2 regions of the Pseudomonas sp. AN-B15 genome follow, and region 2 is predicted to be linked to the other one. Evidence: riboswitches for the same ligand, from Rfam matches in the RefSeq annotation. Region 2 holds a riboswitch; the other holds the start of a gene.

Region 1 (15,485 bases), 1.4 Mb from region 2:
GATCATGTTGATTTCAGTGCAGGCCCTGCGCGCGCTTGCCGCGTGGACCGTGGTCTGCCATCACTTCATGCAGATTTTCTTCGACTTCAAGGCGCGCGGCCCGGTCGGGCAGTTCTTCATTGATAAAGGCGCAGTCGGCGTCGATGTCTTCTTCGTCATCAGCGGGCTGGTGATCTTCTTGTCTACCGAAAGCAAAACGCTGCCTCCGGCGCGGTTTCTGCTGTATCGACTGTCGCGCATAGTGCCGGCGTACTGGCTGTACACGCTGCTGATGGCCTTGCTGGTGGTGTTCGCCCGGCCGCTGTTACCGGATCAGACGGTGGACTGGGCGCATGTCCTGCTGTCGCTGCTATTCATTCCTGCGCAAAATCCCGGCGGTTATGGGATCTATCCGACGCTGAATGTCGGCTGGACGCTCAATTACGAAATGCTTTTCTATGTGTTGTTCGCCTGTGCGCTGGTGTTCCGCTGGCAGGTGCGCTTGCTGGTGGTTGGCGCGTTGCTGTTTTCGGTTTGTCAGGCGTTTGGCTGGATCAACGAGTTTTACCGTTCGGACATCGTCTACGAATTTTTGCTGGGGATCGGCATTGGCGTGCTCTATCGCCGGGGCTGGATCGGTGCAGGTTTATGGCTGCCGCTGTTGGCGATGGGCGCCGCGTTGTCGGCGATCTATCACCTGGCGCCGGCGCCAAGGCTGTTGAACTGGGGCGTGCCGAGCGCGGTGCTGGTGATGGCGTGCATGGCACTGGAGCGCTATGTCGAGCACAACCGCGTGATGAAATGGCTCGGTGACTGTTCCTATTCGGTGTATCTGATGCACGTATTGGTGCTGTCGGTTGGCGGTTTTATCGCGCGACGCTACGGAATCAACCCGTATCTGATGTTCATCGTCTGCGCGGTGGCTATCGCTGTGGGGTCATGGTTGAGCTACGAATGGGTAGAAAAACGCAGCTATCGGTGGCTTAAAGCACGGATCGATGGTGAACCGCTGCGCGTACCGGTCGAGAATCTTTCCCGACAAAAATACTAGGACTTTGTCCGGCGCAATGATTGGCGTAAACTGCGCCCAAGCCTGCGAGGAGTTTCCATGACCGCTATTACCATTACCGACGCCGCCCACGATTACCTGGCCGATCTGCTCTCCAAGCAGAACACCCCGGGTATCGGCATCCGCGTCTTCATCACCCAGCCTGGCACCCAGTACGCCGAAACCTGCATTGCCTACTGCAAGCCGGGCGAAGAAAAACCTGAAGATACCGCGCTGGGGCTGAAAAGCTTCACCGCCTATATCGACTCGTTCAGCGAAGCGTTTCTCGACGATGCCGTCGTCGACTACGCCACCGACCGCATGGGCGGCCAGCTGACCATCAAGGCGCCAAACGCCAAAGTCCCGATGGTCAACGCCGACAGCCCGGTCAACGAGCGCATCAACTATTACCTGCAAACCGAAATCAACCCGGGGCTGGCCAGCCACGGCGGTCAGGTCAGCCTGATCGATGTGGTCGAGGACGGCATTGCCGTGCTGCAGTTCGGCGGCGGCTGCCAGGGCTGCGGCCAGGCCGACGTGACCCTGAAGGAAGGCATCGAGCGCACCTTGCTTGAGCGTATTCCAGAGCTCAAAGGTGTGCGCGACGTGACCGACCACACGCAGAAAGAAAACGCCTACTACTGAGTAAGGTGTTCACTGCGAACATGAAAAACGGCGCCCCGTGAGCGCCGTTTTTTTATGTCCTTTTGTAGCGAGGGGATTTATCCCCGATGGGGTGCGAAGCAGCCCAAGAAATGGAACTGCTGCGCAGTTCATCGGGGATAAATCCCCTCACCACAGGTTTTTTATCCAGCCACAAAACTCATCTGACTCAGGGTCTGTAGAGATGTGCATGCCCCGCGCGATACAGCGATGACTCGCTGAACACCTCACTGCCCAGCACCCGACCCACCAGAATCAACGCCGTACGCCGAAACCCCTTGGCCGCAACCTTCGCCGCAATGTCCTCCAGCGTCCCCACCACCCAGTCCTGATCCGGCCACGTCGCCCGGTGAATCACTGCAATCGGGCAATCCGCGCCGTAATGCGGCAGCAGTTCAGTGATGATTTTCTGCAGATGATTGACCCCCAGGTGAATCGCCATGGTCGCGCCATGTTGTGCCAGATCGCCGAGTTCCTCGCCGGCGGGCATCGCGGTTTTGTCCGCATAGCGGGTCAGAATCACGCTCTGTGACACATCCGGCAGCGTCAGCTCGGCGCCAAGCAAGGCTGCACAGGCGGCAGTGGCGGTGACGCCGGGGATGATTTCGAACGGAATATTCAACTCGCGCAGATAACGAATCTGCTCGCCAATCGCACCGTACAGGCTCGGATCACCCGAGTGCACCCGCGCCACGTCCTGGCCCTTGCCGTGGGCGGTTGTGATCAGTTCAATGATCTGCTCCAGATGCAATTCGGCGCTGTTGACCACCGTTTCCGCCTGATGTCCCGCGAGCACGGCGGCCGGCACCAGCGAGCCTGCGTAAATGATTACCGGGCAACTGCGAATCAGTCGCTGGCCTTTGACGGTGATCAATTCCGGGTCGCCGGGGCCGGCGCCGATGAAGTAGACGGTCATGAAGACATCCTGTGAAAAACGGGGCAGGGCAACGCTTCAGATGAAGATTGCTCATGATCAAACAGGGGGGATTATCGGGAATTTACGCAGCGCCGGCCAATGCCAGTGTCGCCTGAGCGTATTTCTGCCGGGAAATCAGCAGCTTTGCCGGTGCCTGAATCAACTGCTCGGCCAGGGCCAGGGCGGCACTTTCCGCCACACCGTAGCAACCGGTGCGCTCATAGGCAATCTGCGAGTGATGGCTCAGTCGCTGCTGGTAAATGGCCAATTCTTCGCTGCTGAAATACAACAGCGGCAGCGCCAGTTGGCTGGCCAGTTCCTGCAGACCGGGTTCATCGCGTTTCAGGTCGATGCTGGCCAGGGCCTTGACCGCCTCGAGTTCTATACGATGCGCCTGCAACGCCTGATCGAGTAACGCGCGCAGCGTGCTGGCCGGGCAGCCGCGCTGGCAGCCCAGGCCGACCACCAGGGTCGGCGCTGCGCGGTCATCGGTCATGCGTGGTATTGACCAGCGCTTTTGCGGCGGAACAACCAGGCGCTGATCAGGCCCAAGGCCAGCCAGAACGCCACGTTGGTCAGCTGCGAAGCGATTTTGAACTGGGCTTCCAAGGCTTCCGGAGCGAGCATCGAATGCACTTCCGGTTGCGGCGCGCCGATCACATGCGGCACGGCGAGGATCGCCACGCCCAGCAGCTTCATCAGCCAGTGACGGCTGAACACGATGAGGGCCAGGCCGACTGCGGTGGAAGCGGCGGTGCCGATCCACCACGTTTGCCGCGACGCCAGATCGGCGGCAGCGGTGCCCGGCAGTTCAGGCGGCAGGCCGAGGGTCGGCGCGAGGACGAAGGTCGCGTAACCGGCCAGGCCCCAGAGCAGGCCCTGCGAAGTTTTGGTCGGTGCACGCAGGGTGTACAGGCCGGCGAGCATCAGCGCGAAACCGACCGCCACCACCAGATTGCCGCCGGTGGTCGAGACCACACGCTGCCAGCCGTCTTCCGGCTCCCAGGCTTCAGCGTCGTGAGTGTGTGCGGTCGTACCGGCGGCGTGTTCGTGAACGGCCACCGGTTCGGATTTTTCGAAAGTTTCAGCCTGCAGAATCAGTGGCGAGACCCAGAAGCTTTGCAGCAACGTCAGCAACAGGGCGGCCAGCAGGCCGGTGAAGCCTGCAGTTTGCGCGATACGCTTGATCATGTCGGCTGGTCTCAGTGGCACGGGAACGCGGCGCTGTGGCGGGTATCGTGAGCGGCGTTGTGCACCGCTTCGATGTGCGAGAAACCGGCGAAGTAAACGAGGCTGGCGCCCAGGATCGACGCGAAAATGGCGGCGGTCAGGCGTTGGCTCAAAGTGGCGGTGCTGGAGATGTTGTCGGTGTTGCTGCCGGTGCTGCTGATGATCGACATGGCGCTTCCCTCTGGAGTGTCAGCGGGTGATATAGAGCGCATGAAAACCCCTGCGAGTCGCGCACGCAGAGGTTCGAACAGCGCCCGCCCACCGCGGGTTTGTTATGTTCAGCGACGCGAAATGCGCGCTGTGTGTTGCGGGCCGGTCTCCGGGCTCACGAGGGGTTGGCGTCAGGCCGACCTGCAAGCATCACCTTCCCATGCCGCAATGGCACAGTGGATTCGACGCTTCGCTCGCTTACCGTTGCGGGGGCAGCACCGGACTGACATGGCTTTGAGTAAAGCACATGATTCACCGGTTTCCCGTTTCACCCTGTGAAGGGCACCCGTAACAAGTTGTGTAGGAGAGCATGGGTTGGGGAAACTAGTCAATTTTGTGGGTGGATCCGTTGCTGCGGTAACGGCCACTTAGGGTTCCGCCCTTACGGCGGGTCACTTTTGGCAAACGCCCCAAAAGTAACCAAAAGGTCTATGCCCTGACGTTCGGCCCTCGCTTAGGCTCGGGTTCCTTCGCTGCGGGATTCATCCGGGGGGCAGCGCCTACGGTTTGCTTCGCTGCACCTCCTCTCGCTGTGTTTGGCTGCGCCAAACGGTCGCTGCGCTCCCACCCCCGGATAAATCCCTCCACTCAGCCTGCCGACGGGCCCTCAGATCAAGAGCGGTACTCGAGCTAACGCTCATCGTGTTGAGTGGTGAAAAGCGGGTGCGGTCTGCTGTGACTTTTGTGGGAGCTGGCTTGCCAGCGATGGCGGCCTGACAGCCGACCAATCACCAACTGAAAACACCCAATCCCATGTAGGAGCTGCCGAAGGCTGCGATCTTTTGATCTGCTTTGGCTTTGGCTTTGGCTTTGGCTTTGGCTTTGGCTTTGGCTCTGGCTCTGGCTTTTGATGTGGCTTTTGACCTTCAGCCCCTTCGGCAGGCCGAGCGTAGGTGTCCATCAGGGGGTAGGCGCGCAGCGCCGTGCGGCGAAGCCGCATGCATCGAGAGGAGGTGCAGCGAAGCAAACCGTAGGCGATGCCCCCGGATGGACACCGTAGCGAGGGAACACTGAGCCTCAGCGAAGTGCCGTACGCCGGGGCAAAGCCTTTTGGGTTACCTTTTCGGCGTTTGGAAAAGGTGACTCGCTGTAAGAGCGAAACCGCCAGCGGCGACACCCGCAGAAACGGATATGCCCCCAATCCAAAAAAAACCAGACCCCGTAACCCGAGGTCTGGCAAAAGTGACCCGCCGCAACGGCGAAACCGTAATCAGCAACCCCCGCAGCAACGGATATGCCCCCAATCCAAACATTGACCCATCCTCAACCCATGCGTAGCCTTGCACCTTCGAGGTTCTTCGGCCCACGCCGAAGCTAAGAAGGGAACGCGGTCGAAGCCGCGGCTGCCCCCGCAACTGTGAACGGTGAAGTTCGTTGCCACGCCACTGCCAGCTCAATCCACTGAGCCCGCGGGAAGGCGCAGCGAATGCCAGGCCCATGGCCTGAACACCGTCAGCCAGGAGACCTGCCTCGTGACAGATTTCTCACTACAACCGGGCGGGGTGATCCGGTGGCGAATTCTTCCGCGCGCACGCCCGCAGCGGATCTCGTCCCGCATGCCCGCCACCTTGCCAAAGGGCATCCGATGAAAACACTGGCCAAACTCCCCGTCACCATCGTCACCGGTTTCCTCGGCTCGGGCAAAACCACCTTGCTGCGCCATATGCTCGACAACGCTCAGGGCCGCCGTATCGCGGTGATCGTCAACGAGTTCGGCGAGCTGGGTATCGACGGTGAGATCCTCAAGCAATGCACCATCGGCTGCACCGAAGAAGAAGCCACCGGCCGTGTCTACGAACTGGCCAACGGCTGCCTGTGCTGCACGGTGCAGGAAGAGTTCTTCCCGGTGATGCGCGAACTGGTCGCCCGTCGCGGTGATCTCGATCACATTCTGATCGAGACGTCCGGTCTGGCCCTGCCAAAACCCTTGGTTCAGGCTTTCCAGTGGCCGGAAATCCGCAGCGCCTGCACCGTGGACGCGGTGATCACCGTGGTCGACAGCCCGGCCGTGGCCGCCGGGACCTTTGCTGCGTTCCCGGATCAGGTTGATGCCCAGCGCAAACTCGATCCGAACCTGGATCACGAGTCGCCGCTGCACGAACTGTTCGCCGACCAACTGGCCAGCGCCGATCTGGTGATCCTCAACAAGGCCGACCAGACCAGCCAGGAAGACCTCGCTCGCGTGCGCGCTGAAGTCGCTGAAGAACTGCCGCCAGCAGTAAAAATCATCGAAGCCAGCAACGGTCGCCTGCCGCTGGACGTGTTGATTGGTCTCGGTGCCGGATCCGAAGAACACATCGACAGCCGTCACAGCCATCACGATCACCACCACGACGGTGATGACGACCACGATGACCACGATCACGACGCCTTCGATTCGATCTCCATCGAACTGCCGCAAGCCGACGAAAGCCTGCTGCTCGACGCGCTGACGCAACTGGTTGTGCAGCACGGCATCCTGCGTGTGAAGGGCTTCGCGGCGATTCCGAACAAGCCGATGCGCCTGTTGATTCAAGGCGTGGGCACGCGTTTCGACAAGCACTTCGACCGCCAGTGGGGCGCTGACGAAGCGCGCGTCACTCGTCTGGTGTTGATCGGTCAGGAACTCGACGCTGCGCAACTCGAAGCGCAACTGCGCGCCGCGCTCAGCGTTTAAGCCATGCACCTGCTCAGGACCCAGCCCGGCGGTTTCGTGTCGGATGACAACATTGCCGACCTTGGACAAACCCCCGCCGAGCTGGTGATCCTGTGCAGCGGCGACTCCAGCCTGGCGCTGCTCGCCGAAGCGGCGCAGCAACTGCCCGAGGATTACCCGAGCCTGCGCCTGGCCAATCCGATGCAGGTGCAGAATCACGCTTCGGTCGATCTGTATGTCGATGAGGTGCTGCGGCACGCCAAGGTCATCCTGATTTCGCTGCATGGCGGCATCGCCTACTGGCGTTATGGCGTCGAGCGTCTGGTGGAATTGTCCGAGCGCGGCGTGCAGGTGATTCTGGTACCGGGGGATGACCGTCCGGACCCGGAACTCAGTGACCTGAGCACCGTACCCGCCGAAGATCGCGACCGTCTCTGGCAGTTTTTGCGTCAGGGCGGGATGGGCAATGCGCTGGGCTTCTTCCATTGTCTGGCCAGCCGCTGGCTGGCGCGGGATTACGCCTGGGGCGAGCCGCAAGCGCTGCCGCGTACGGCGATTTACCACCCACAGAAAAACACCGCCGCACTGAGCGACTGGCAAGCCGATTGGCTGCCCGGTCAACCCGTGACGGCGGTGTTGTTTTATCGCTCGCATTTGCAAGCGGCGAACACCGCGTTCATCGATGTGTTCTGCCAGCGCTTGCAGGCGACGGGGCTCAATCCGTTGCCGATCGCCGTCGCCAGCCTGAAAGAACCCGGCTGTCTGTCAGTGGTCGAGGACTGGCTGGATGAGGTCGAAGCTGCGGTGATCCTCAACACCACCGGCTTCGCGCAATCCAGCCCGGAAGCGCCGCACCTGCGGCCGTTCCGGCGCAATATTCCGGTGATTCAGGCGATCTGTGCCCAGGACAACGAGCCGGGCTGGCGCGACAGCGAGCAGGGTCTGGGACCACGAGATCTGGCGATGCACATTGCCTTGCCGGAACTCGACGGGCGCATCATCAGCCGGCCGATCAGCTTCAAGGATCTGGCCTGGCGCAGCGAGCGCAGTCAGTCCGACGTGGTCTGCTACCGGGCGCAACCCGAGCGCATGGATTTCGTCGCTGAACTGGCCCGGCGCTGGAGCGATCTGGCGCGGCTGCAGAACGCTGAAAAACGCATCGCACTGATTCTCGCCAACTACCCGACCCGCGACGGTCGCATCGGCAATGGCGTCGGCCTCGACACGCCAGCGGCGGCGTTGAATATCCTGCGCGCGTTGCAGGCCGAAGGCTTTCCGTTGACCGCTGAGTTGCCGGACAGCGGCACCGCGTTGATCCAGCAATTACTCGGCGGGGTCAGCAACGACCTCGACAGCATCGACCTGCGCCCGTGTCAGCAAAGTCTGGCGATGGACGCCTACCTGGCGATGTTCAATGCGCTGCCCGAGGCCAATCGCGCGGCAGTGCTGGAACGCTGGGGCACGCCGCAAAACGACCCGATGTGCCGCGACGGGCGAATGATGATCGCCGGTCTGCGCTTCGGCCTGACCTTCGTCGGCATTCAGCCGGCGCGCGGTTATCAGGTCGATCCGAGTGCGGTGTATCACGACCCGGATCTGGTGCCGCCGCACGGCTATCTGGCGTTCTATTTCTGGCTGCGCAACACCTACGGTGCGCACGCGGTGATTCACGTCGGCAAGCACGGCAACCTCGAATGGCTGCCGGGCAAGGGCGTGGGGCTTTCGCAGAATTGCTGGCCGGACGCGCTGCTCGGGCCGCTGCCGAACATCTATCCGTTTATCGTCAACGACCCGGGCGAGGGCGCCCAGGCCAAACGGCGCACGCAAGCGGTGATCATCGACCACCTGATGCCGCCGCTGACCCGCGCCGAAACCTACGGCCCGTTGCGCAATCTGGAACTGTTGGCCGACGAATATTACGAGGCGCAACTGCTCGATCCGCGTCGTGCGCGAGAGCTGCAACGCGACATTCTGCAACTGGTGCGCGAGACGCAGATCGACCGCGAACTGCAACTCGACGCGGGCCTGGACAGTGATGCCGACGCCGCGATCTGGCTGCCGCGGCTGGACACCTACCTGTGTGATCTGAAGGAATCGCAGATTCGCGATGGCCTGCACATCTTTGGCGAATCGCCGACCGGACGTTTGCGTATCGATACCTTGCTGGCCTTGTTGCGCATTCCGCGTGGCGACGGCAAAGGCGCACAGTCGAGTCTGCTGCGGGCGTTGGCCAAGGCGTTTGAATTGAGCTTTGATCCGCTGGATTGCGCCCTTGCCGATCCATGGAACGGCCCGCGCCCAGCGGAGCTGCAAAGCGTCAGCGACGAAGTCTGGCGCAGCGCCGGCGATACCCGCGAACGCCTCGAACTGTTCGCCGCCCACCTGATCGCCCAAGCACTACAAATCCCCTGTGGGAGCGAGCTTGCTCGCGAAAGCGGTGGGTCAGGTACATCAATGTCGACTGACACGACGCTTTCGCGAGCAAGCTCGCTCCCACAAGGGGCGTGTTGGGCTGAAGTGAGGGCGATCATTGAAAACCTGCGCGAAGTCATCGCCCCACGCCTCGACGCCTGCGGCCCCGCCGAAATGCGCGGTCTCCTCGACGCCCTCAACGGCCGCTTCGTCCCCGCCGGCCCAAGTGGCGCGCCCAGCCGTGGCCGTCTCGACGTGCTGCCCACCGGGCGCAACTTCTACTCGGTGGACGTGCGCAACCTGCCGACCACCACCGCGTGGCGCATCGGCTTCCAGTCCGCGACGTTGATTCTCGAGCGGCATTTGCAGGATCACGGCGATCACCTGCGTCAGCTCGGCCTGTCGGTGTGGGGCACTGCGACCATGCGCACCGGCGGTGATGACATCGCCCAGGCCATGGCGCTGATGGGCGTGCGCCCGGTGTGGGCCACCGGCAGTCAGCGCGTCGATGATTTCGAGATTCTGCCGCTGAGCCTGCTCGACCGGCCACGGGTCGACGTCACGCTGCGGGTCTCGGGTTTTTTCCGCGATGCTTTTGCCAATTTGATTCGTCTGTTCGACGCCGCCGTGCAAGCGGTGGCAGCGCTGGACGAACCGGATGACCTCAACCCGCTGGCGGCGAAGGTGCGTGCCGAGCGCGAGGCGCTGTTGCAATCGGGGCTGGATGCCGACGCGGCGCGGCGTCAGGCCGGCTGGCGGATCTTCGGCGCCAAACCCGGTGCCTATGGCGCAGGCGTGCAGGGCGCCATCGACGGTCGCCTGTGGCAGAGTCGCGAGGATCTGGCCGAGGTCTACCTTAACTGGGGCGCCTACGCCTATGGCGGGGCGGATGAGGGCACCGCCGCCCGCGAACAGTTCGTCCAGCGCCTGAGCCAGGTGCAGGCGGTGTTGCAGAATCAGGACAATCGCGAGCACGACTTGCTCGATTCCAACGACTATTACCAGTTTCAGGGCGGCATGCTCGCGGCGGTGGAAACCCTGCGCGGGGAAGCGGCGGCGAGTTATCACGGCGATCACAGCCAGCCGGATCTGCCGAGAATCCGCACCCTGAAAGAAGAACTCAATCGGGTGATCCGCTCGCGGGCGGCCAATCCGAAGTGGATCGACGGGGTCAAACGTCACGGCTATAAAGGCGCGTTTGAACTGGCGGCGACAGTCGATAACCTGTTCGCCTTCGACGCCACCACGCAACTGATCGACGATCATCAATATGCGTTGCTGGCCGACGCCTATTTGCTCGACCCGACGACCCGGGATTTTGTTCGTGAACACAATCCGCATGCCCTGCGCGACATGACCGAACGCATGCTGGAAGCGCAGCAACGCGGGATGTGGCAGGAACCCGGCTTGTATAAAGAAGCACTGGAAAACCTGCTGCTGGATATAGAAGAAGACACCTGATGCACCGCAATCCCCTGTGGGCGCGAGCAGGCTCGCTCCCCCAGGGATCAACGTGGCTCCCAGCGATTTTCGAAAGATCACCGACCATGACCGAGTATTGAAGATGACCGACATCCCGCATTTCCCGCTCTCCGCCGTGGTCGGCGCTGATGACTTGAAACTCGCGCTGTACCTCACCGCCATCGACCCGAAAATCGGTGGCGTGCTGATCGAAGGCCCACGCGGAATGGCTAAATCGACTCTGGCCCGTGGCCTCGCCGATCTGCTGGCCAGCGGTCAGTTCGTCACCTTGCCACTGGGCGCCACCGAAGAACGTCTGGTCGGCACCCTCGATCTGGATGCCGCGCTGAGTGAAGGTCGTGCGCAGTTTTCTCCCGGCGTGCTGGCCAAGGTCGACGGCGGTGTGCTGTACGTCGATGAAGTGAATCTGTTGCCCGATCATCTTGTGGATCTGCTGCTGGATGTGGCGGCCAGCGGCACCAATCTGGTCGAGCGTGATGGCCTCTCTCATCGGCATTCGGCACGGTTTGTGTTGATCGGCACAATGAACCCGGAAGAGGGCGAATTGCGCCCGCAGCTGCTGGACCGTTTTGGCCTGAACGTCGCCCTCAGCGGCCACACCGCGCCGACCGAACGCGGGCAGATCATCCGTCGCCGACTGGATTTCGACAGCGACCCGCAGGCGTTCTGTGCGCAGTGGGAAGCCGAGCAGCAAGCGCTGCGCGAACGCTGCGAACAGGCGCGCATCGCCTTGGCGCGCATTGCGCTGGATGACGAGGCTTTGGCAAGCATCACCGAGCGCTGCTTTGCCGCCGGCGTCGATGGCTTGCGGGCCGATCTGGTCTGGCTGCGTGCGGCCCGAGCCCACGCGGCATGGCGCGGTGCCGAAGCCATTGCCGAGCAAGACATCGATGCGGTGGCGGAATTTGCCCTGCGCCATCGCCGTCGTGGGTCCACTTCGCCCAGCCCTCAACCATCTGCGCAGAACCAGACCAGCACCCAGGCCGAACCAAGCGATGGGCAGGGGCAGTGGGGCGACATGCCTGCTCCGGCGCTGGCGACTGGCGCACGCCGCGAAGTGCCGAGCTGGCCAAAAAAGTAACCGGCATTCGTCCCCGATCCGACGCGGGGGCGAATGCCAGTCCCCGCGCCGGACGACTCGACTACGGACGCCAGGGCAAGCGCCACGCTGCGCGCAGCGGTCTGGTGAACTGGCCAGGGACGCTGCTAAACGGTCGGCCGCAAACCCGTGAGGACTTGCAGTTCCAGCTGCGTACGCGTGCTCCCCATGAGTTATGGCTGGTGATCGTCGATGCGTCGGCTTCGACGCGACGGCATCAGGCGCTGAGCGATGCCAAGGGGTTGCTCGCGCAATTGTTTGATGATGCGTATCGACAAAGGGCGCGACTGGCCTTGCTGACCGCCAGTGGCAGCGCGCCGCAATGGCAGGTGCAAGGATTGAAGGCTTCAAGTGGCTTGCGCACCTGGCTGGAGACACTGGGCGCGGGCGGCGGCACGCCATTGGTGGCGGCGTTGACGCAGGCGCAGCAATGGCTGATGCAGCGACAAAAGCGCTTTCCGGCCGAGCAGCAGCGCTTGTTGCTGGTCACGGACGGACGTTTGAAAACCTTGCCGCCGCTGCTGCCGCTGGGGTGTCCGGGGTTGCTGATCGACATCGAGCGGGGGCCGATCCGTCTGGCGCGGGCGCGGGAATTGGCGGCGGTGCTGAATGCGGAATATCGGCATATCGATGATGTGTGAAGTCTGAGCGGGCCTCTTCGCGAGCAAGGTTGGTGAACACCGCTTGCTCTGTGGGAGCGAGCCTGCTCGCGAAGGCATCGCCTCGAATCATGCGGGATCACCAAAAAACTGCAGCGCTGCTCTATGCTCCACCCAGCCCAATCACAAGGAGTGAATCATGCGGGTACTGGTCGCCAATCCTCAGGACGATTTTCGCGTCAAAGCCTACGCCGGCACCAACGGCGTGCTGCTCGCCATGGATCTGGCCGAACCCCGCCGTAATGGCTTGCTCGGGTTTGCCATCGAAAAGCAGCAGGGCGACAAACCGTGGTTGTTCCTGTTCAACAGCCTGACGTTTCCCGGCAAGGTTCACACGTTCCCGCAATATCACGCCACGCCCAGCGATAAGGCACCGCTGCAGAAATTCCGCTGGGCCGATTACGCCGTCAACCCGGGCACGACCCTGCACTATCGCGTGCACCTGGCCTACGGCACGGCGGACGCGCCGCTACTGGGCGAATCGCTCGCGCTGAGCATCACCAGTGACGACGGCCACCCGGCCAATCAGAGCGTGATCTTCAATCGCGCCGTGGCTGCCAGTCAGGCGTTTCAGCGCAAATTTCCCGACCTCGACGCACAGATCAGCGCCAACAAGAATCTGCCCATCGAAGCCTGGCCCGACGCGGCGCGCCTGTGGCTGGAGAACGGACTGCTGGAGCGATTGCTGAGCTTCATCGAGCAGGCTGTGGACGCGCAGTGGGCGTTGGACATTGCGATCTACGAGTATCAGTTGCAGGCGATCATTGATGCCGTGAACGCGGCATTCGCGCGAGGGGTGCAAGTGCGCGTGCTGTACCACGCCCAGCCTGATGATCCCGATACGACCCTGAATGAAGCGAACCTTGCCCAATTACCAGCGGCGAACAAGCGTGGCCGGGTCACTCACAACATTTTCCACGACAAATTCATCGTCCTCAGCCGGGTCGATGGCGTCGGTCAGCGTCAACCGCAGGCGGTGCTGTGCGGCAGCACCAATTTCACCGCCAATGGCGTGTATCGCCAGGCCAATGTGGTGCATACGCTTGATGACGTGACCATTGCCACGCGCTATTTGCAAACGTTCGAAGAGGTCTGGGCCAACCCCGCCGACGTCGCTGCGACGCGCAACTGGATCACCGAGCACAACCCGATGGATCCGACGCAGCCGCTGTTCGCCGGGTTCTCGCCACGCAGCGGTGGCGGCGATTTGCGTGAGTTTGTCGAGATCATCGAGGCCGCCAGCAAGGACGTGCTGTTTGTCACGGCATTCACCTTGCCGGACGCGATCCTCAATGCGTTGCTTGGCAAGCCCCATGACGACATCCTGCGTTACGGCCTGCAAAACACCGCGAGCCGCATCACCGGGTTTCATGCCGACCGCAGCGCCGAATTCGCCGCCACCGCCTTGCTCAACACCGGGCTGGAAGGCTGGCTGAAAGAAAACATGAAAGGTCAGAAGGGCAACCTGTTGGTGCACACCAAAGCGGTGATCGTCGACTTCACCAGCGACAGGCCGACGATTATCAGCGGCAGCCACAACCTCAGCACTTCGGCCAGTCACGGCAATGACGAGAACTTCCTGATCATTCGCGGCGACACCGATCTGGCTGATCGTTACGGTCTGGAATTGCTGCGGTTTTATGAGCATTACCGCTTCCGCTATTTCGCGAAAAAACTCGAGCTGAAGCAGGTGAGTCCGTTGGCGGTGGATGACAGCTGGACCAACGATTACTACGTGGAGGGGGATTTGCGCCAGTTGTCGCGGTTGCGCTTTGCCGGACGATGACAGACCCCTGTAGGAGCTGCCGCAGGCTGCGATCTTTTGAATTTGTTTTTTAAGGTCAAGATCAAAAGATCGCAGCCTGCGGCAGCTCCTACAGGGGGGCAGTGGTCAGTTGATACAGATTTTGAAATGATTTCGCTCTGTAGGAATTGTCGTCGGAGCCTGTACGCTCCAAGGCCATTTTTCATTCAGGATTTGCATGAACACCCTCTTGGAGCCTCCCAGTCGTACCTTCTCCTCGCGCCATGGCGCGGTCTTGACGCACTCGCAGCATCCGGTTTTCCGCCTCCCGACTATCGTTGACAACGCAGCCTCAGAGCCTTCGCGTTGCACTTTGCCGTGCCCGGCAGCCTGAATTTACTGAAGAGAGATCGAGACATTTTATGGAATGGTTAGCGGATCCCACGGCCTGGTTAGGCTTGTTGACTCTGATCGTGCTGGAACTGGTGCTGGGTATCGACAACCTGGTGTTCATCGCGATTCTGGCGGACAAACTGCCGCCGCATCAGCGTGATCGTGCGCGGATCATCGGCCTGTCGCTGGCACTGATCATGCGTCTGGGCCTGTTGGCGAGCATTTCCTGGCTGGTGACCCTCACGCAGCCGTTGTTCGAAGTGTTCGGCAAGAGCTTCTCCGGCCGTGACCTGATCATGCTGTTTGGTGGTGTGTTCCTGCTGTTCAAGGCGACGATGGAGCTGCACGAACGGCTTGAAGGCCACGTCGGCCAGCGCTCGACCAACGCCGCTTACGCGCTGTTCTGGCCGATCGTGGCGCAGATCGTGGTGCTCGATGCGGTGTTCTCGCTGGACGCGGTAATCACCGCCGTCGGCATGGTCGACGAGTTGGCGGTGATGATGATCGCGGTGATCATTTCCATCGGCCTGATGATTGTGGCCAGCAAGCCGCTGACCCGCTTCGTCAATGCGCACCCGACGGTGATCATGCTGTGTCTGGGCTTCCTGATGATGATCGGTTTCGCCCTGACGGCCGAAGGCCTGGGCTTCCACATCCCGAAAGGCTATCTGTACGCGGCCATCGGCTTCTCGATCCTGATCGAGGTGTTCAACCAGATCGCCCGGGCCCGACGCAAACGTTCGATGCAAGGCCTGCGCCCGCTACGTGAGCGCACGGCACACGCGGTGATGCGCTTGCTGGGCGGACGCAAGCTGGAAGTGGAGGAGGTCGGCGAGGAAATCTCCGATCTGCTGGATGACGGCGAAGCCCGGAGTGCAGAACTGTTCGACCGGCGTGAGCGGGTGATGATCAGTGGCGTGCTGCAACTGGCCGAACGCCCGATTCGCAACCTGATGACCGTGCGCGCCGACGTTGACACCATCGATCTGGCCGACGACGCCGAAACGATCCGGAC
Region 2 (15,485 bases):
CCCGTTGTCGCCACGTCCGTGGCGACAAAAACGGATCCCGGCAAGGGAGTAGACCTAGACTTTACAAGGTGAAGTTAAAGTCTTACTTGAAGTTTGCCGTGTAGCCGCTAGAATCCTGTATCTATATTGATGGCAAACCGCCTGCGTGCTCCGCAGGCGGTTTTGTTTCTGTCCATTCGGCAGAGAAAGCCGCAGCCAGATCAGGATGTTCTGCTTATGACGATGTCGGCCCGCCTCACATTGATTTTCTTTGCAGCGCTGCTCAGCGCCTGCGCCAGCCGCACCCCGCCGCCTGCGCCCGTGGTACGCGCTCCGGTGGTGTTCGGGCCCTCCCAAGCTTTTTCGCCCGCTGCTGAGGATGTGCTGTTTCGCGCGCTGGGCTTGGTTGGCACGCCCTATCGCTGGGGCGGCAACACGCCAGACTCCGGGTTTGATTGCAGCGGTCTGATCGGTTTCGTCTACCGCGATGCCGCCGGCATCTCCCTGCCGCGCTCCACCCGCGAGATGATCGTGATGCAGGCGCCGAATGTGGGTAAGGAAGGGTTGCAGACCGGCGACCTGATCTTCTTCGCCACCAACGGCGGCTCTCAGGTCAGCCATGCGGGGATCTACGTGGGGGAAGGTCGCTTCGTGCATGCGCCAGCCACCGGCGGCACAGTGAAGCTGGACAGCCTGTCGAAGGCGTATTGGCAGAAGGCGTATCTGAGTGCCAAGCGGGTGTTGCAGCCGGAGCATCTGGCGCATAACCCCTAGTAAAAAATCGCAGCAATCCTAATGTGGGAGCGAGCCTGCTCGCGAAAGCGGTGTATCAGTCAACTCAATGGATGCTGACACTCCGCATTCGCGAGCAGGCTCGCTCCCACAGTTGTTTTGTGGCGAGCCCAAGTTACTTGGCGGACGACACCCGCCACACCTTGTTCCCCACATCATCGGCCACCAGCAAACCACCTTGCTGGTCAATCACTACGCCAACCGGGCGGCCCAATGCGTTCTCGTCCTTGTCGAGGAAGCCGGTCAGCACATCCACCGGTGCTCCGTTCGGCTTGCCGGCGGTGAATGGTACAAAAATCACCTTATAGCCACTGTGCGGTTTGCGGTTCCATGAGCCGTGCTGGCCGATAAACGCGCCTTCCTTGAACTGCGCGGGCAAGTTGTTGCCCTCGGCGAAGGTCAGGCCCAACGAGGCGGTGTGCGGGCCGACGGCATAATCCGGAGCGATGGCCTTGGCCACCAGATCCAGATTCTGCGGCTTCACCCGCACATCCACGTGCTGACCGTAATAGCTGAAAGGCCAGCCATAGAAGCCACCGTCCTTGACCGAGGTGATGTAGTCCGGCACCAAGTCGCTGCCGATTTCGTCACGTTCGTTGACCGCTGTCCACAGCGCGCCTGTGGTGGGCTCCCACGCCAGGCCGTTGGGGTTACGAATGCCCGAGGCGAAGATCCGGTGATTGCCCGTGGCGCGATCCACTTCCCAGATCGCGGCGCGACCTTCCTCTTTATCCAGACCATTCTCGCCGACATTGCTGTTCGAGCCGACGGTGACATAGAGCTTGCTACCGTCCTTGCTGGCGATGACGTTCTTGGTCCAGTGATGGTTCAGCGTACCGCCCGGCAGGTCGGTAACCTTGATCGGCTGTGTGTTGATCTCCGTCGCACCGGGTTCGTAGTGGAAGCGCAGCAGGCGATCAGTGTCAGCGACGTACAAATCGTTGCCGACCAGGGTCATGCCGAACGGCGAGTTGAGGTTCTGCAGAAACACCGTGCGGGTCTCGGCCACGCCGTCGTGATCGGCGTCGCGCAGCAGGGTGATGCGGTTCGGGCTTGGCACGCCGGCACCGGCTTTGCCCATGACTTTCTTCATCACCCAGCCGCGAATACCGCTGCTGTCATCCGGTTTCGGTGGCGCGTTGGTTTCCGCCACCAATACGTCACCGTTGGGCAGCACGTAGAGCCAGCGTGGGTGATCGAGGCCTTCGGCAAATGCAGCCACTTGCGTACCGGCTGCGGCGGTCGGTTTGCCACCTGCAGGCCAGCCGACCGCTGGGGCGATGTTCACCGTCGGGATCAGGGTTTTGTTCGGTTCAGGCAGTTTCGGTGACGGTCCAGTGCCGTCGGAAACTTGCAGGCTGGAGGATTCACCGCAGGCGGCGAGCCCTCCGGCGAGAGCGATGACGAGAGCGAGTCGGGTTTTGCGCATTGCTGATCTTCCCTATGAATGCATGCTTAATCATAGAGAACCCTGCGCACCCGATGGTTCAACCGCTATCCGCGGGCCTCTTTGAACAGCACGGCGATGCCCGGGTGATAATTGCCCGCTTCGCTGCGCAACTTGCGGTAGGCGTAGGGGAAATACCAGGCCACGGCGCAGCAATGCTCCTTTTGCAGGTCGTCGACCATGTCCTGCAACTCTTCGGGGCTGGCGCTGTGCTGGGCCTTCTGCGGGGCGACGAACAGGCAGCCGAGCTTGAGGTCGCTGGCGAAGCTGATGCGTTTGGCATCGCTGGTGATGTCCAGCAGGGCCTGGGTCAGATTGAGGTTGTTGACCCGTGGCCAGCGCTGGGTCGCCTGGAGGTAGGCGCGGTCTTCGGCCCCGGCGATGAACAGGTCGGCGCGGGCATTGCGCTCGCCGTCCTCGTTCTGTTTGCGGGTGGTGGTATCGCAGAGGGTCACCAGTTCGGCCATCCAGGCCGCAGCGGAAAGCAAGCCGAGATTGGCTTTCTCGTCATGCCAATAGGGCGTGTCGTTGTCACCGCGTACCGCGTTGTAACGGTCAATACAGTCAAACCAGCGTTCAAGCACCGGGCGCAGGAATTCCAGGCGCGGGTTGCTGATGATCATGCCTTGCATCGTCATCATCCTTATTGTTGTGGTGTGCTTTTTCAATCAAAAGCATGGCTCTTTGATATCACTTGTCTCAGTGTGGCACAAGATTGGCGTCAGATAATTGATCGGCGGCAGTTATTCGCCCGACGGCCCCCTCTTTAATTGACGCTCCACCCCCAACCCTCTAACCTTCGCGGCTTGTTTCAGGTGCTCTGTGACGCGTGTCGACAGAGTGAAACAGGGAAGCCGGTGAGGGTTGTCTTCAGGTGAAGCACGATCACGATCCCGGCGCTGCCCCCGCAACGGTAAATGAGTGAAAACTGCGCATTGAGCCACTGTGTCGACCGACGCGGGAAGGCGCGCAGTCGGGCGATTCGCCGCTCATGAGCCCGGAGACCGGCCTGATCCATCCAGCGGCATCACGGTGGGCGATGCCAGGCTTTTTGCCGTCTGTTCTTGTGCCTGCCCGCCGTTATCCAGCCTCAACGGAGAGCTCCCCCATGACCGATTCCCCCGAGCGCGACGAACGCCATCTGGCGCGTATGCAGCGCAAAAAAGCCGTGATCGACGAACGCATCGCCAATTCCCCTGACGAGTGCGGCCTGGTGCTGGTGTTGACCGGCAATGGCAAAGGCAAAAGCAGCTCGGCGTTCGGCATGCTTGCCCGTGCCATGGGCCACGGCATGCAGTGTGGCGTGGTGCAATTCATCAAGGGCCGCAATAGCACTGGTGAAGAGTTGTTCTTCCGCCGCTTCCCCGAGCAAGTGCGTTTTCACGTGATGGGCGAGGGTTTCACCTGGGAAACCCAGGATCGCCAGCGTGACATCGCCGCCGCTGAAGCTGCGTGGGCAGTGTCCCGCGAGCTGCTGCGTGATCCGTCGATCGGCCTGGTGGTGCTGGATGAACTGAACATCGCCCTGAAACACGGCTACCTCGATCTGGATCGAGTGCTCAGCGACCTGCAGGCGCGTCCGCCGATGCAGCACGTGATCGTCACCGGTCGCGCGGCCAAGCCGGAAATGATCGAAATGGGCGATACCGTCACCGAAATGGGCATGCTCAAGCACGCCTTCCAGGCCGGCATCAAAGCGCAGAAAGGCGTCGAACTTTGAATCAACCACGTCACTGCCCGGCGGTACTGATCGCCGCGCCGGCCTCCGGTCAGGGCAAGACCACTGTCACCGCCGCGCTCGCTCGCTTGCATCGCAACCAGGGGCGCAAGGTGCGCGTGTTCAAGTGCGGCCCGGACTTCCTCGACCCGATGATTCTCGAGCGCGCCAGCGGTGCGCCGGTGTATCAACTGGACATGTGGATGGTTGGCGAGCAGGAAAGCCGCCGCCTGTTGTGGGAAGCCGCCGCCGAAGCCGATCTGATCCTGATTGAAGGCGTGATGGGCCTGTTCGACGGCACGCCGTCCAGCGCTGATCTGGCGCGCCATTTTGGTGTGCCGGTGCTTGGTGTGATCGATGGCACCGCCATGGCCCAGACCTTTGGTGCCCTGGCGCTGGGGTTGGCGCGCTATCAGCCGGACCTGCCGTTTGCCGGGGTGCTGGCCAACCGAGTCGGCACCTTGCGTCATGCGCAATTGCTCGAAGGCAGTCTCACCGAAGGTCTGCGTTGGTACGGCGCGCTGTCGCGGGAAACCGGGATCGAGTTGCCGAGTCGCCATCTCGGTCTGGTGCAGGCCAGCGAATTGAATGATCTGGACCTGCGTCTCGACGCGGCCGCCCAAGCGTTGGCCAGCAGTTGCGAGGTAGCGCTGCCACCGGCCGTGGAGTTCGCCGCGCCTGAAGTGATCCCTGCCGAACCGCTGCTCGACGGCGTGCGCATTGCCGTCGCTCGTGACGAAGCCTTTGCCTTCACCTACGGCGCCAGCCTCGATCTGCTGCGGGCGATGGGCGCCGAGTTGAGTTTCTTCTCGCCGATCCGCGATACGCAGTTGCCCGACGCCGACAGTCTGTATCTGCCCGGTGGCTACCCGGAATTGCACCATGTGGCGCTGGGGCAAAACACCGCGATGCTGGATGCGATTCGCGCGCACCACGCTGCCGGCAAACCGCTGCTTGCCGAGTGCGGCGGCATGCTCTATCTGCTCGACGCGTTGACCGATGTCGAAGGCACCCGCGCCAAACTGGTCGGGCTGCTGCGCGGTGAGGCGGTGATGCAAAAACGTCTGGCGGCACTGGCACTGCAAGCGGTGGATTTGCCAGAAGGTTCGTTGCGCGGCCACACCTATCACCATTCCCTGACCAGCACCGAACTGACGCCGATTGCCCGGGGAGTCAGCCCGAATGGCGGGCGCGGGGCGGAGGCGGTTTATCGGGAGGGGCGGATGACGGCGTCGTACGTGCATTTTTACTTTCCGTCGAATCCGGCGGCGATTGCCGCATTGTTTGCGCCAGATCTCAAGGCCGCCATCGCTGGCAAGCCAGCTCCCACAGTGGCCGGTGTCATGCCTGAAGAAACGCGATTCCCTGTGGGAGCTGGCTTGCCAGCGATGGGGCCATGATCGACAACGCCTATTCCGAGGCCGAACGCGCAGCCGTCTACCGAGCCATCGCCGAGCGCCGCGACATGCGCCACTTCACCGGCGGCACGGTCGAGCCGGAGCTGCTGCGCCGTCTGCTCGAAGCCGCGCATCAGGCGCCCAGCGTCGGTCTGATGCAGCCATGGCGCTTTATCCGCATCAGCGATCGCGCCCTGCGTGGGCAGATCCAGAACCTCGTCGAAGAAGAACGCGTGCGTACCGCCGAAGCCCTCGGCGAGCGCAGTGACGAGTTCATGAAGCTCAAGGTCGAAGGCATCAACGACTGCGCCGAAGTGCTGGTCGCGGCGCTGATGGACGATCGTGAAAAACACATTTTCGGCCGTCGTACGCTGCCGGAAATGGACATGGCCTCGCTGTCCTGCGCGATTCAGAATCTGTGGCTGGCGTCCCGTGCCGAGGGGCTGGGCATGGGCTGGGTGTCGCTGTTCGAACCGCAGGCGCTGGCCGATCTGCTGCAGTTGCCGGCCGGGGCCAAGCCATTGGCAGTGTTGTGCCTGGGGCCGGTCAAGGCATTCTATCCGGCGCCGATGCTGGTACTCGAAGGGTGGGCGCAGGCGCGGCCGCTCAATGAGTTGCTGTACGAAAATTATTGGGGAGTGAGTCAATGAGTGTGGCGTTGTTGAGTGTCGCCGCAGTCACGCTGGATGCGCTGCTGGGTGAACCGAAACGCTGGCATCCGCTGGTGGCGTTCGGCAATTTTGCCGGGCGCATCGAGCGCCGATTCAATGCGGGCGGACGCGGCTGGCGCAGTCACGGGGTCACCGCGTGGGTGATCGCGGTGCTGCCGCTGACCTTGCTCGCCACCGCGTTTTCCTGGGCGCCGTACGTGGGCTGGATCGTCGAGATTCTGGCGCTGTATTGTGCCCTCGGCATGCGCAGCCTCGGTGAGCATGTCGCGCCGGTAGCCTGCGCCTTGCGCGCTGATGATCTGGAAGAAGCACGCAAACGCGTCGGTTATCTGGTCAGCCGTCAGACCAGCGAACTGGACAGCACCGCCGTCGCCCGCGCCGCCACTGAATCGGTGCTGGAAAACGGCAGTGACGCGGTGTTCGCCGCGCTGTTCTGGTTTGTCGTGGCCGGTGCGCCGGGCGTGGTGCTCTATCGCCTGAGCAATACGCTCGACGCAATGTGGGGCTATCGCAACGAACGCTTCGAGCGCTTCGGCTGGTGCGCGGCAAAAATCGACGACGTACTCAACTACATTCCGGCCCGACTGGTGGCGCTGACCTACGCGCTGCTGGGCAACACCCGGCTCGCCTGGAAATGCTGGCGCAGCCAGGGCCCGCAATGGGACAGCCCCAACGCCGGTCCGGTGATGGCGGCTGGCGCCGGTGCGTTAGGCGTCGAACTGGGCGGCCCGGCGATCTATCACGGTGAACTGCATGAGCGTCCGCAACTGGGCGAAGGTGCGCCGGCGGATGCCGATTCGATTGATCGCGGCTGGCAATTGGTCCAGCGCGGGGTATGGTTATGGCTGCTGATTCTCTGCGTGGGGGCTGAATTCTATGCTTGAGCACGGTGGCCGGCTGCGCAAGGCTGCACTCGATTACGGGATTGCCGAGGCCGACTGGCTCGACCTGTCCAGCGGGCTTGCGCCGTGGCCATTTGCGGTGCCGCAGATTCCGTTGCGCGCCTGGGCACGCTTGCCGGAAACCGACGACGGCCTGGAGCAGGCCGCGTGTGATTACTACGGTGCTTCGCAGGTGCTGCCGGTGGCCGGTTCGCAAATGGCGATCCAGCTGCTGCCGCGTTTGCGCCGTGCCGGCAAGGTCGGTGTGTTGTCGCCGTGTTATGCCGAGCACGCCGAAGCCTGGCGTCGCAGTGGTTATATCGTGCGCGAAGTGCTGGAGCAGGAAGTGGAATTCTTTCTCGACAGCCTCGACGTGCTGGTGGTGGTCAATCCGAACAATCCCACTGGCCTGAGCCTGACCCCGGCGCGGCTGCTCGACTGGCATGCGCGGCTGGCCCAGCGCGGCGGCTGGCTGGTGGTCGATGAAGCGTTCATGGATAACACGCCGCAGCTGAGCCTGGCCTCGCACACTCATCAAGTTGGCCTGATCGTGTTGCGCTCGTTCGGCAAGTTTTTTGGTCTGGCGGGGGTGCGTCTGGGGTTTGTGCTGGCCGAGCGCAAGTTGCTCAGGTTGCTCGCGGAACAGGTCGGACCGTGGGCGGTGAGCGGGCCGACACGGGTGCTCGGTCAGGCCTGTCTGCAGGACACTGAAGCGCACACTCGGCAACGTATTCGCAGCGATGAGGCCAGTGAACGTCTGGCGCTGCTGCTGGAGCGTTATGGCTTCAAACCCCATGGGGGTTGTGCGTTGTTTCAGTGGCTGATCACCGAGCACGCGCAAGCGCTACACGAATTCATGGCGCGACGCGGGATCCTTCTGCGCATCTTCACCCACAACAGCAGTTTGCGTTTTGGCCTGCCCGCCAACGCCGCTGAAGAAGCGCGCCTCGAACAAGCGCTGCAAGCCTTTGCCAAGGAATCGAAATGACCACCCTGATGGTGCAAGGCACCACCTCCGACGCCGGTAAAAGCACACTGGTGACGGCGCTGTGCCGCTGGGCCACCCGTCAGGGCGTGGCGGTGGTGCCGTTCAAACCGCAGAACATGGCGCTCAACAGTGCGGTGACCGCCGACGGCGGCGAGATTGGCCGGGCGCAAGCGGTGCAGGCGCAAGCCGCGCATCTCGAACCGCACACCGACATGAACCCGGTGCTGCTCAAGCCCAACAGCGACACGGGCGCGCAGGTGATCATCCATGGCCGCGCGGTCACCAGCATGAACGCAGTGGCGTATCACGACTACAAAGCCATCGCCATGCAAGCGGTGCTCGCGTCGCACGAGCGGCTGAGCACGGCCTATCCGCTGGTGATGGTTGAAGGCGCTGGCTCGCCGGCCGAAATCAATCTGCGTGCCGGTGACATCGCCAACATGGGCTTCGCCGAAGCGGTGGATTGCCCGGTGCTGCTGATCGCCGACATCAATCGCGGCGGGGTGTTTGCGCATCTGGTCGGCACGCTGGAGTTGCTGTCGCCGAGCGAGCAGGCACGGGTCAAAGGTTTCATCATCAATCGTTTTCGCGGTGACATCGCCTTGCTGCAACCGGGCCTCGACTGGCTGGAACAACGCACTGGCAAACCGGTGGTCGGCGTGCTGCCGTACGTGATGGATCTGCATCTGGAGGCTGAGGACGGTATCGACCAGCGTCAGACCGACAAGGCCGAGCAAGTGCTGAAAGTGGTGGTGCCGGTGCTGCCGCGTATCAGCAATCATACCGACTTCGATCCGCTGCGTTTGCATCCGCAGGTCGATCTGCAATTCATCGGCCCGGGGCAGGCGATCCCTGCCGCCGACCTGATCATCCTGCCCGGCTCGAAAAGCGTGCGCAGCGATCTTGCCTATTTACGTGCCAATGGCTGGGACGCGGCGATCAATCGGCACTTGCGCTATGGCGGCAAGTTGCTGGGGATCTGCGGCGGTCTGCAAATGCTCGGCGAGCAGGTGCACGATCCGCTGGGCCTGGAAGGCGCGCCGGGCTCCAGTGCCGGCCTGGGTTTGCTGGCGTTCGAAACCACGCTGGAAGCCGAGAAGCAATTGCGCAATGTGCGCGGGCATCTGGCGCTGGAAAACGCCGAGGTCAGTGGCTATGAAATCCATGCGGGCGTGACGGTGGGGCCGGCGCTGGAGAATGCGGCGGTGCATCTGGATGATGGTCGTTGCGATGGCGCGCAGAGTCTGGACGGGCAGGTTTTTGGCACTTATCTGCATGGCTTGTTCGAATCACCGCAAGCCAGTGTCGCGTTACTGCGCTGGGCCGGGTTGAGTGATGTGCAGACGGTGGATTACCACGGCTTGCGCGAGCGCGATATCGAGCGGTTGGCGGATCTGGTGGAGCGGCATCTGGATACCGATTTGTTGCGTGAGCTCTGCGGGATTTGAGTGGCCTGCCCAGGCCCCATCGCTGGCAAGCCAGCTCCCACAGGGGAGTGAGGTGTTTCAGCCACTGCGATCACTGTGGGAGCGGGCTTGCTCGCGAAGGGGCCGGTGGCCTCAACACATAATTTTCAGGATGTCCCCATGCTCCAACTGATCCTCGGCGGTGCCCGCTCCGGCAAAAGTCGCCTGGCGGAAAAACTCGCCAGCGACAGCCAGCTGGCGGTCACTTACATCGCCACCAGCCAGCCGCTGGACGGCGAAATGAACGAGCGCGTCGCTCATCACCGCGCCCGGCGTCCGGCCGAATGGGCACTGATCGAAGAACCCGTAGAACTGGCCCGCGTCCTGCGTGAAAACGCCGGCGCCGAGCGTTGCCTGCTGGTGGACTGCCTGACCCTGTGGCTGACCAATCTGCTGATGCTCGATGACGCCGCGCGTCTCGCCGCCGAGCGCGAAGCCCTGCTGGACGGCCTGGCGTCATTGCCGGGAGAAATCATTTTTGTCAGCAACGAGACCGGAATGGGTGTCGTGCCGCTGGGCGAATTGACTCGCCGCTACGTCGATGAAGCCGGTTGGCTGCATCAAGCTCTGGCCGAGCGTTGTCAGCGAGTCGTCCTGACAGTCGCCGGCCTGCCCCTGACCCTGAAAGGACCTGCGTTATGACTCAAGCGTGGTGGTTGAACCCGTGCCAATCCGTAAATACCGAGATCGTTGAACAAGCGGCGGCGCGCCAGCAGCAACTGACCAAACCGGCCGGCTCCCTTGGTCGCCTCGAAAGCGTGGCGGTGCAATTGGCCGGGTTGCAGGGGCAGATCAAACCGACGCTGGAGCAGGTCTGGATCGCGATTTTTGCCGGTGATCACGGTGTGGTCGCGGAAGGTGTTTCCGCCTTTCCGCAGGAAGTCACCGGGCAGATGCTGCTCAACTTCGTCAGCGGCGGTGCGGCGATCAGCGTGCTGGCGCGCCAGCTCGATGCGCAGCTGGAAGTAGTCGATCTGGGCACCGTGACACCGACGTTGAATCTGCCGGGCGTGCGTCATCTGAACATCGGCCCGGGCACGGCGAACTTCGCCAAAGGCGCGGCGATGACCCAGGCGCAGGGCGAACTCGCCTTGCAGGCCGGTCGTGACAGTGTGCTGCGAGCCAAAGCGGCCGGCGCACAGTTGTTCATCGGCGGCGAAATGGGCATCGGCAACACCACTGCCGCCAGTGCGCTGGCGTGTGCCTTGCTCGATTGCCCGGTGGCGCACCTGACCGGTCCCGGCACCGGGTTGAACGCCGAAGGCGTCAGCCATAAAGCACAAGTGATCGAGCGCGCACTGGCGCTGCACGCGGCGCAACGTGGCGATGCGCTGCAAACCCTGTTCAACCTCGGCGGTTTTGAAATTGCCGCACTGGTCGGCGCGTACCTGGCGTGTGCGCAGGAAGGCGTCGCGGTGCTGGTCGACGGCTTTATCTGCACGGTCGCCGCGTTGGTCGCGGTGCGGCTGAATCCGGCCTGCCGCGAGTGGCTGCTGTTCGGCCATCGTGGCGCCGAGCCGGGCCATCGTCACGTGCTGGAAACCCTCAATGCCGAACCGCTGCTGGAACTCGGTTTGCGTCTGGGCGAGGGCAGCGGGGCGGCGTTGGCTGTGCCGCTGTTGCGTCTGGCCTGCGACCTGCACGGGCAGATGGCGACGTTCGCCGAAGCGGCGGTGGCGGATCGTCCGGCATGACGTTGCGTCTGGACCTGCTGCGCCACGGTGAGACTGAGCTGGGCGGCGGTTTGCGCGGCAGTCTCGATGATGCGCTCACCGAAAAAGGTTGGGCGCAGATGCGTGCCGCCGTGATCGCCGGAGGGCCGTGGGATCGCTTGATCAGCTCGCCGTTGCAGCGTTGTGCGCGGTTTGCCGCCGACCTGGGCGAGCAGTTGGGGCTGCCGGTTCATTTGGATAAAGATCTGCAAGAACTGCATTTCGGTGCCTGGGAAGGGCAGAGCGCAGTGGCACTGATGGAGACCGATGCCGAGGCGCTGGGGTTGTTCTGGGCCGATCCGTATGCGTTCACGCCGCCACAGGGTGAGCCGGTCAGTGATTTTGCGGCGCGCGTGCTGGGCGCGGTTGCGCGGTTGCATCAGGCCTATGCCGGTGAACGCGTTCTGCTGATCAGTCATGGCGGCGTGATGCGTCTGTTGCTGGCGCAGGCGCGAGGTTTGCCGCGTGAGCAGTTGCTCAATGTCGAAGTCGCGCATGCTTCGCTGTTCGCGCTCAGCGTCGAGGCCGATGGCGTGCTCAAGGAAGGTCACTGAGATGCTGCCACTGTGGATCGCCTTGCAATTTCTCAGCAGCTTGCCGATTCGTCTGCCGGGGATGCCGGAGCCGCAACAACTCGGGCGTTCGCTGTTGTTTTATCCGCTGGTGGGGTTGCTGTTCGGGGTGATCCTCTGGGTATTCAACCTGGTATTGGCCGGCGCGCCGTTGTTGTTGCATGCGGCGCTGTTGCTGACGGTGTGGGTGCTGCTCAGCGGCGCGCTGCATCTGGATGGTCTGGCTGACAGCGCCGACGCCTGGCTTGGTGGTTTCGGTGATCGCGAGCGCACGCTGACGATCATGAAGGACCCGCGCAGCGGGCCGATTGCCGTGGTGACGCTGGTGTTGGTGTTGCTGCTGAAGTTTTGCGCGTTGTTGGCGCTGGTCGAGCAAGGGCACGCGGTGATGTTGATCATCGTGCCGCTGCTGGGGCGCGCGGCGTTGCTGGGGCTGTTTCTGACCACACCGTATGTTCGCGCGGGTGGGTTGGGGCAGGCGTTGGCTGATCATCTGCCGCGCCGGGCCGGTTGGTGGGTGCTGGGGGCAAGTGCGCTGGCCTGCTTGCTGATTGCCGGGGTGAAAGCGATTGTTGCACTGGTTGTCGCGTTCGTCGGGTTTGTCTGGCTGCGGCAGGTGATGATGCGGCGGTTGGGCGGGACCACGGGCGATACGGCGGGAGCGTTGCTGGAATTGCTGGAGGTGGCGGTGCTGGTTGGGGTTGTGTTGGTCTGACAGGTGCCTGTTGCCTGTTCGGACCTCATCGCTGGCAAGCCAGCTCCCACAGGTATTGAGGCGTTTGCAGATTTTTTGAACACTTGCAAAAAACTGTGGGAGCTGGCTTGCCAGCGATGGGGAAGTGTCAGACGCCACAATCCTTATTGATAAACTCATGTGTAACTTGATTTAACACAGTCGCGGGTATATACACGCATCATGCTTCCTTCTCAGTGTTTGTGCACCAACCTGCGTCGCGCCGCTCGTGGCGTCAGCAGGCATTACGACGGCGCTCTCGACGGCTTCGGGATCAACGTTGCCCAGTATTCTTTGCTGTGCAACCTGCAGCGTCTGGATCAGCCGAGCATCTCGGAACTGGCCGAAGCCATGGGCCTGGATCGCAGCACTTTGGGGCGCAACCTGCGGGTACTCGAAGGCGAGGGCCTGGTGGCGCTGGCCGAGGGCGAGGACATGCGCAACCGCATCGTCCGGCTCACCGAAACCGGTGCACAGCGCCTTGCGGCAGCGCTGCCGGCCTGGGAAGCGGCGCAACAGCGATTGATCGATCGCCTGGGCGCCGAGAAGCGTGAAACCTTGCTGCGACTGTTGGACGAACTGGCCTGAAGGCCGGTTTTTCCGGATTTAAGCGGGTATATACCCGCGAACGGAGAATAACAATGACATCGATGTGGCGTACGTGCGGTTGGGTGTTGCTGGGAAGTGCGCTGATTCTGGCGTTGTCATTGGGCGTGCGGCACGGCTTCGGCCTGTTCCTGTCGCCGATGAGTGCACAGTTCGGCTGGGGGCGCGAAGTGTTTGCCTTCGCCATCGCTTTGCAAAACCTGATCTGGGGGCTGGCGCAGCCGTTCACTGGCGCGCTGGCTGACCGATTCGGTGCGGCCAAAGTGGTGCTGGTCGGCGGCGTACTCTACGCTCTGGGCTTGGTGTGCATGGGTCTGTCCGATTCGGCGCTGACCTTGTCGCTGAGTGCGGGTCTATTGATCGGTATCGGCCTGTCCGGCACCTCGTTTTCGGTGATCCTCGGCGTGGTCGGGCGTGCGGTGCCACCGGAAAAACGCAGCATGGGCATGGGCATTGCCAGTGCCGCCGGCTCCTTCGGTCAATTTGCGATGTTGCCGGGCACACTGGGTTTGATCGGCTGGCTCGGCTGGTCGGCGGCGTTGCTGGTGCTGGGCCTGCTGGTGGCGCTGATCGTGCCGCTGGTGAGCATGCTCAAGGACAAGCCGCTGCCGGTGCTGGGCCATGAGCAGTCCTTGTCTGAAGCACTGCGCGAAGCCTGTTCGCACTCGGGGTTCTGGCTGTTGGCATTCGGCTTTTTCGTCTGCGGCTTTCAGGTGGTGTTCATCGGTGTGCATCTGCCGACCTATCTGGTTGATCAGCATCTGCCGGCCACGGTCGGGACCACGGTGCTGGCGCTGATCGGGCTGTTCAATATCTTCGGCACTTACACTGCTGGCTGGCTCGGCGGGCGCATGTCCAAACCGCGTCTGCTGACGGCGTTGTACCTGTTGCGTGCAGTGGTGATCGTGCTGTTCCTGTGGCTGCCGGTGACGACGACTTCGGCGTACCTGTTCGGCATGACCATGGGCTTCCTGTGGCTGTCGACGGTGCCGTTGACCAACGGCACCGTGGCGACCTTGTTTGGTGTGCGCAATCTGTCCATGCTCGGCGGTATCGTGTTCCTCTTTCATCAACTTGGCTCGTTCCTCGGCGGCTGGCTGGGTGGCGTGGTGTATGACCGTACCGGGAGTTATGACTTGATCTGGCAAGTGGCGATTCTCTTGAGTCTGCTGGCGGCCGCGCTGAACTGGCCGGTACGCGAGCGTCCGGTGGCGCGTCTGCAGCCGGCGGTCGGTGCCGTATGAAGCGTTCCTGGCCGCGCATCGCCTTTACCGCACTCGGCGCGCTGTTGCTGGCGCTGGTGTGGTGGGGCTGGCATCAGGGCGGCCTGGCGTTGATGCAGTTGGGCCTGGGCGCTTGCTTGTAGGCTTGGATGGCGAGTAACGTCGGGAGTCTGATGACTGCTCAAAGGATGCCCGACATGCTCATGCGCTGGTGTGCTGTACCTGCGTTGCTGATGGCGTTGACCGGATTGGCCCAAGCGGCCGATTGCCCGGAGGCGCTGCAAGGTTCGTTGCCCAAGTTGCGCGCCAAGGAATCCGTCGATTTGTGCCAGCGCTACGCCGGCAAACCGCTGGTGGTGATCAATACCGCCAGTTTCTGTGGCTTCGCCCCTCAGTTCGAGGGCCTCGAAGCGCTCAATCAGCATTACAAGGCGCAAGGCCTGGAAATGCTCGGTGTGCCGTCCAATGACTTCAAGCAGGAGTCCAAGGACAGCGCCGAAACCGCCAAGGTCTGCTACGCCAACTACGGCGTGACGTTCACCATGACCGAGCCGCAGAAGGTCCGAGGCGACGATGCGACTCATCTGTTCAAGGTGCTGGCCGAACAGAGCAGTGCGCCGAAGTGGAATTTCTACAAGTACGTGATCGATCGGCAAGGCAAGGTGATTGCCAATTTCTCCAGCCTGACCAAGCCGGATGATCCGGAGTTTATCGCGGCAGTTGAAAAGGCCATTGCCTCAAAACCACTGCAACCCTGACCCTGTAGGAGCTGCGGAACGCTGCGATCTTTTGATCTTAAAAAACAAGATCAAAAGATCGCAGCCTCGTTTCACTCGACAGCTCCTACAGGTTGTAAATCTCAGGCACAAAAAAGCCCCGCTTTCTGCAAAGAGAGCGGGGCTTTTCTGTGGGCGAGGGTTTAGCCTCGCCGTGCAGCATCAGAAGCGGTAAGTAGCGCCAACACCGAAACCGTTTGCCGAGTTTTCATACTTGGCGTCGTAGGTCTGGCCACGATCGTTCTGGTTGTGGACCTTGACCGACTCTTCTTTCAGGTACGAGTAAGCCACGTCGATGGTCAGGTCTTCGGTCGGGCTCCAGCCGGCACCGATGCTGAAGATTGTGCGGTCGCCAGTAGGGATGCGTGGCGAGCGGTCGACGTTGTTGGTCGGCGACTGGTCGAAGGTCAGACCGGTACGCAGTACCCATTCCTTGTTCAGCTGGTACGAAGTACCCACGGCGTAAGCCCAGGAGTCGTGCCAGTTCTGGTCTTCGGTGATCTCGCCGAACTGACCCGCCAACAG

The links. Region 2 has a riboswitch for cobalamin ahead of cobO (cob(I)yrinic acid a,c-diamide adenosyltransferase). Riboswitches for the same ligand answer to the same signal wherever they lie in the genome.
Region 1: it holds a riboswitch for cobalamin, as region 2 does, so the genes downstream of both, cobW (cobalamin biosynthesis protein CobW) here and cobO (cob(I)yrinic acid a,c-diamide adenosyltransferase) in region 2, are expected to answer to the same signal.

Annotation. Positions count from the first base shown of each region.
Region 1 is NZ_CP049737.1:3,273,194-3,288,678, reverse strand. It holds gene GTQ41_RS14760 (acyltransferase) at 5-1,030, shown strand; gene nfuA (Fe-S biogenesis protein NfuA) at 1,088-1,672, shown strand; gene cobM (precorrin-4 C(11)-methyltransferase) at 1,860-2,606, opposite strand; gene GTQ41_RS14745 (cobalamin biosynthesis protein) at 2,689-3,102, opposite strand; gene GTQ41_RS14740 (CbtA family protein) at 3,099-3,797, opposite strand; gene GTQ41_RS14735 (CbtB domain-containing protein) at 3,809-4,006, opposite strand; cobalamin riboswitch at 4,129-4,351, opposite strand; cobalamin riboswitch at 5,321-5,534, shown strand; gene cobW (cobalamin biosynthesis protein CobW) at 5,632-6,702, shown strand; gene cobN (cobaltochelatase subunit CobN) at 6,706-10,554, shown strand; gene GTQ41_RS14720 (ATP-binding protein) at 10,658-11,656, shown strand; gene GTQ41_RS14715 (VWA domain-containing protein) at 11,584-12,315, shown strand; gene GTQ41_RS14710 (phospholipase D-like domain-containing protein) at 12,473-14,119, shown strand; gene GTQ41_RS14705 (TerC family protein) at 14,500-15,485, shown strand, end outside.
Region 2 is NZ_CP049737.1:1,842,463-1,857,947, forward strand. It holds gene GTQ41_RS08505 (C40 family peptidase) at 217-753, shown strand; gene GTQ41_RS08510 (sorbosone dehydrogenase family protein) at 887-2,200, opposite strand; gene GTQ41_RS08515 (hypothetical protein) at 2,266-2,850, opposite strand; cobalamin riboswitch at 3,015-3,246, shown strand; gene cobO (cob(I)yrinic acid a,c-diamide adenosyltransferase) at 3,327-3,938, shown strand; gene GTQ41_RS08525 (cobyrinate a,c-diamide synthase) at 3,935-5,335, shown strand; gene bluB (5,6-dimethylbenzimidazole synthase) at 5,332-5,982, shown strand; gene cbiB (adenosylcobinamide-phosphate synthase CbiB) at 5,979-6,887, shown strand; gene cobD (threonine-phosphate decarboxylase CobD) at 6,880-7,872, shown strand; gene GTQ41_RS08545 (cobyric acid synthase) at 7,869-9,320, shown strand; gene cobU (bifunctional adenosylcobinamide kinase/adenosylcobinamide-phosphate guanylyltransferase) at 9,459-9,980, shown strand; gene cobT (nicotinate-nucleotide--dimethylbenzimidazole phosphoribosyltransferase) at 9,977-11,032, shown strand; gene cobC (alpha-ribazole phosphatase family protein) at 11,029-11,604, shown strand; gene GTQ41_RS08565 (adenosylcobinamide-GDP ribazoletransferase) at 11,606-12,337, shown strand; gene GTQ41_RS08570 (MarR family winged helix-turn-helix transcriptional regulator) at 12,539-12,943, shown strand; gene GTQ41_RS08575 (MFS transporter) at 12,997-14,205, shown strand; gene GTQ41_RS28790 (hypothetical protein) at 14,202-14,327, shown strand; gene GTQ41_RS08580 (glutathione peroxidase) at 14,382-14,942, shown strand; gene GTQ41_RS08585 (OmpP1/FadL family transporter) at 15,123-15,485, opposite strand, start outside.